2 regions of the Streptomyces umbrinus genome follow, and region 2 is predicted to be linked to the other one. Evidence: riboswitches for the same ligand, from Rfam matches in the RefSeq annotation. Region 2 holds a riboswitch; the other holds the start of a gene.
The links. A riboswitch is a leader RNA that binds a small molecule or an ion and turns the genes downstream of it on or off. The one in region 2 is predicted to bind cyclic di-AMP.
Positions count from the first base shown of each region.

Region 1: linked by a shared signal. The riboswitch ahead of QF035_RS09605 (M23 family metallopeptidase) and the one ahead of QF035_RS08940 (C40 family peptidase) in region 2 are both predicted to bind cyclic di-AMP.

Region 1 is NZ_JAUSZI010000002.1:2,019,210-2,021,404, forward strand. It holds gene QF035_RS09605 (M23 family metallopeptidase) at 1-868, opposite strand, end outside; cyclic di-AMP (ydaO/yuaA leader) riboswitch at 871-1,037, opposite strand; gene QF035_RS09610 (alpha-galactosidase) at 1,333-2,195, opposite strand, start outside.
Region 2 is NZ_JAUSZI010000002.1:1,855,324-1,857,518, forward strand. It holds gene QF035_RS08940 (C40 family peptidase) at 1-1,035, opposite strand, end outside; cyclic di-AMP (ydaO/yuaA leader) riboswitch at 1,131-1,303, opposite strand; gene QF035_RS08945 (glycosyl hydrolase family 95 catalytic domain-containing protein) at 1,496-2,195, opposite strand, start outside.

The DNA of each region.
Region 1 (2,195 bases), 160 kb from region 2:
CGTAGTCCGGGGTGGTGCGGATCTCGAAGTGCAGGTGCGGGCCGGTGACGTTGCCCGTCGCGCCGGAGAGGCCGACCTGCTGGCCCTCGGTCACGGCCTGTCCGGCCGAGACGGAGAGGGAGGACAGGTGGGCGTACTGGGCGTAGTGGCCGTCTTCGAGCTGGATGACGACCTGGTTGCCGTACGCGCCGCCCCAGCCGGCCGAGACGACCGTGCCCGCGCCGACGGACTTGAGGGACGTGCCGGTCGGGACCACGAAGTCGACGCCGGTGTGGTATCCGCTGGACCACATACTGCCCGACATCTTGTACGGGGTACCGACGCCCGCGCCCGCGACCGGCAGCGTGAAGCCGGCGGCACCGGCTTCGGACGCGGCCTTGGGAGCGGCGGCGGCCTTCGGGGCCGCGACCTTCTTCGCGGAGGACTGGGTGGCCTTGGAGGCGCCGGAGTCGGAGCTCGAAGCGGCGGCGGCCTTGCCGATCGACAGCTTCAGGCCCGGGTGGATCAGCGCCGGGTCACCGCCGATCGCCTTGCGGTTGTCCTCGTACAGCTTCTTCCAGCCACCGTTGACGTCCTGCGTGTCGGCGATCTTCGACAGGGAGTCGCCCGCACGCACGGAATAGGTCTTGGCCGCGGCCTTCTTCGCCTCGGCCTTCTTGCCGGCGGCGGCAGGCGCCGATTCGGCGGCCTTGTTCGCGACATTCGAGACGCTCGCCACGGAATCGGCGGCGGACTGCGGAGTCGCGGCGTGCGCTCCGGTCGCGCCGAGCAGCGGAAGGGCGAGCGCCGCGCCGCCGGTTCCGGCGACGGCTATGGAGCGGGTGAAACGCTGGGACTTGGGACGGCGGTGCTTACCCTTCGCGGGCATGGCAAATTCCTCTCCGGCGCCTGCGAGGTGAGCTGTCGGGTGCGAGCTGGAGATGCCCGGCCGTGTTTGCGCACGACTTAACCCCTAGCCGTTCCGGAGACCGGAACAGGCGTTCTACCTGTGGGTCCCCCGCTCCTGCCGTGTACGGGTGGGTGAGCGGATTCCGGGCGGCGGCAGGATTGGGCGTCCGTCCGGATTGGTGGCGAACGTAAGCGACATGAAGACGCAGGAACAACCTCTGGGGTTTCCTGTGTGCCCCGTTCTCTTGATCCCTGACCGAAATGACGGTCACGCTGCGTAAATCCGGGATCTCCCCCGTTTGTTAAATCCCTGAAAACGCAGCCGAATTACGTGAACATGGCGACAGCGGACCGTCACGAATATGACGCTGCTCACTGAGTGCCGTTTCAGGAGCCTTTATTCCAGAGCGAGTTGGAACTTAGCCTCCATTACGGACACAACAGTCACATGCGACGCAGTCGGAAAACTGCCGCATCAAGGTCACCCTGCAGCCCCGTCCGCAACCCGTGATGCAACAGCACCGCACCTCGGTGGACTTCGCCCGTTTCAAGGCATTCGTACGCCGCTGTCGGGTCGAGTCCGCGCAGCCGCACAGGAGCGACCGGCTCGCCGTAGTGCTGGGCCTGGAGCCAGGCGAGGACCACGACCTCGCCGTCACGCGAGTACTGCACGGCGCTCAGCCCGCCCTCCGGCGCCCGCAGCCGGTGAAGGTCCCCGCCCTGCACGACGGGCCGGATCTCCTTGTAGAGCTCCACCCACGTCCGCGCCTCGGCCAGCTCCTCGTCGCTCCACCGCGTCAGGTCGCCGCCGACACCGAGCACTCCGGCCATCGCGCTCACGAAGCGGAAGCGCAGCGAACTGACGCGACCGTTGAGCTGGACGTTCGGACTGTCGGTGACCCAGGCGGCCATGGTCCGCGCGGGATGCACCTGGCTGAAGCCGTGCTGGATGGCGAGCCGGTCGAGCGGGTCGGTGTTGTCCGAGGTCCACACCTGATCCGTACGCGCCATGATCCCGAGGTCGATACGGCCGCCGCCGCCCGAGCACGACTCGAAGGCGACGCCCGGGTGGGCCGCCCGCAGCCGGTCCAAGAGGCGGTACAGGGCGTGCACATGGTCCACCCAGAGCCGCTGCGGGTAGGCCTCGCCGGACCACCCCGCGTCGGTGAAGCAGCGGTTGAAGTCCCACTTCACATAGTCGATCGGCGCACTGGAGAGCAGCGTGTCGAGCTGCTCCCAGAGATACTCCTGGACGTCATCGCGGGCGAGGTTCAGTACGAGCTGATTGCGCAGCTCCGTCCTCTTTC
Region 2 (2,195 bases):
AGTGCCATACCCCGGGTTCGCAGCACCGTCCGAACCGATGGGCAGGCCCGTGCCGATCGGCGTACGGGAGTCGACGGGCGGAGCCATACCGAACGACAGGTCCGGGCCCATGGACAGATCCATGCCGAACGACGGAGCCGGAGCGATTGGTGGAACGATTGCCGGAGCCGGAGCGGCGGGCAGCCCCATGCCGAACGTCAGGTCCGGGCCGCCCAAGGCGTCGACAGCCGGTTCCATGCCGAAACCGGCCGACAGCGGCTGCGCCTGTGCCTGCGGCTGCCACCATTCGGCCTCGGCCTGGCGGTAGCCCTGTCCCTCGGTGGTGACCCAGGCGGTCTCCGCCGGAGGAGGTTCGATGGCCGCCACCGGCGCGCTCCGCCGGGCGATGTGTGCGGAGAGCAGTTCACGGGCCTTCGCGAGTTTGCTCTGGTTCCGCTGCTTGGAGGTCTTCAGCGACTGCCGCGGATCGGCGGCAGTCACGGGCAGTACCGCGGTGGCCTCCTGACGCGCCTGCGGCACGGCCGGCAGCGCGGCGACGGGTCCTGCGGTCAACTCCGCCACGGGTCGGGCGGCTGTCGCGGCGCCGGGTCCGGCGGTCAGCTCCAGGAGGGGCTTGCCCGCCCCTTCCAGCGCACGGTCGGGCGAGCGGTCGGGTGACCGGTCTGCCGGACGGTCACCGGGGCTCTTGGGCCGCGTCGCGGCCTGGCCGCGGTCCGGCGCCCTGTCGGGCGGCAGCACGGCGGGGATGAGGGGCCCCAGTTGCGAACGCCCCACGTCGAACCACTGCTTGGCGCGGTCGCTCAGAACGGGATCGGCGGCGGCGACCGTGTCGGCACGCCCACGCCCGGTGTCGGGCCCGGGCGCCATACGCTCACGCGGCCGGCCCGAGTTCATCGCCCGGGTCGCGTTGTAGTTCCCGCTGACGGTCTCTGCCTGGTCGTAGAGGCTGCTGATCCGCTGCTGGACCTCTTCGCGACTGGGCCCGTCGTCCCCTCTTGCGGGCGAGGATCCGCCGGCCGAGGAGTAGAGGTCCACTGAGGTGGCGGCCGCCGTCGCGAGGGCGGGCCGGGGTATGCCCGGGAGGTTGCTGCCTCCGGGGCGCGGGGTTCGTTCCGGCGCGATGGGAGCCGTACTCCTTCCGTGCTCCGCCTACCGAGTTAGCTGTCGGGTTCGGGCGAGGAATCCGGAAGGTATGCCCTACGGCCCTTGCCCTGTCGGGCGGTCGGGCCGATTCACCCCAAAGTTCGGTTGGGTCCCCGGTTCCGGTCGCCGCGAGGGCCACCGGATTCGGCGGAGGCCGCGCGACCCGGCGAGGTTCACCGGAGGGAGTCGTGCGTCCTGTCCGTCAACTTAGCCAACATGTGCACCTCGTGTGAAGATTGAAGGGCGAAGTGTCCGATATATAACTGTGACCTTCGTCGTACCGGGTCGAGACATCGCCGGACTTCGACGACTTCTCACGGTTCGCCGATCCTGCTGCTCCCGCCACTCGCAACTACTGCTCCAGCGAGACGGCGAAGACATGGGCCCTGGACGACCCTGAGGGCCCGGTCAGCATGATCGCGGTGAGCTGCTTGCTCGCGTCGAGCTCGATCACCTGATGGAAGACGGCCGCCTTGGTGGCCAACGGCCCGGTGCGCGAGTGGATCTGACCGGTGATCACCGCCTCGGTCTCTCCGAACTCGGGACCGGACGCCAGCCAGTTGGTGAGCGCGATCGGGGCGGCCTCGCTCGTTCCGTCGGCGTACCGGACCACCGCGGGGACGGTCACGGCCGCCGTGTCGCCCGCGCCGAGCACGTGCAGCTTCGTGAACGCACGTTGCGCGCCCTGCGGAACGGCGATCTCCTGCCCTGCCGCCACGAGGTTGTTGTTCGTTCCCTCGCTGCCGTTGGTGAAGAGGAAGGCGATCCCGTTGTCCGTCGTCTGCCCGGTCTGCGGAAGTTGGGCCATGGGGTACGTACGGCCGGTGCCGTCGAAGTCCCCGTCGCCGTAGTACATCTCGGTGGTGATGCCGTCGTTGTCGAAGTGCCCTGTGAGATCGAGCTGGGTGACGGTTCCGCTCTGCGGCGGTTCCGGCAGTCCCCACGGGTCGGCGGGCACGGTCACCTTCACCGGGGCGATCCGCAGGTCGGGCCGCGAGCCGACCGGGTGGATCACCGCCTCCGCGTCCCGTGCCAGGTCCAGTTCGACGACA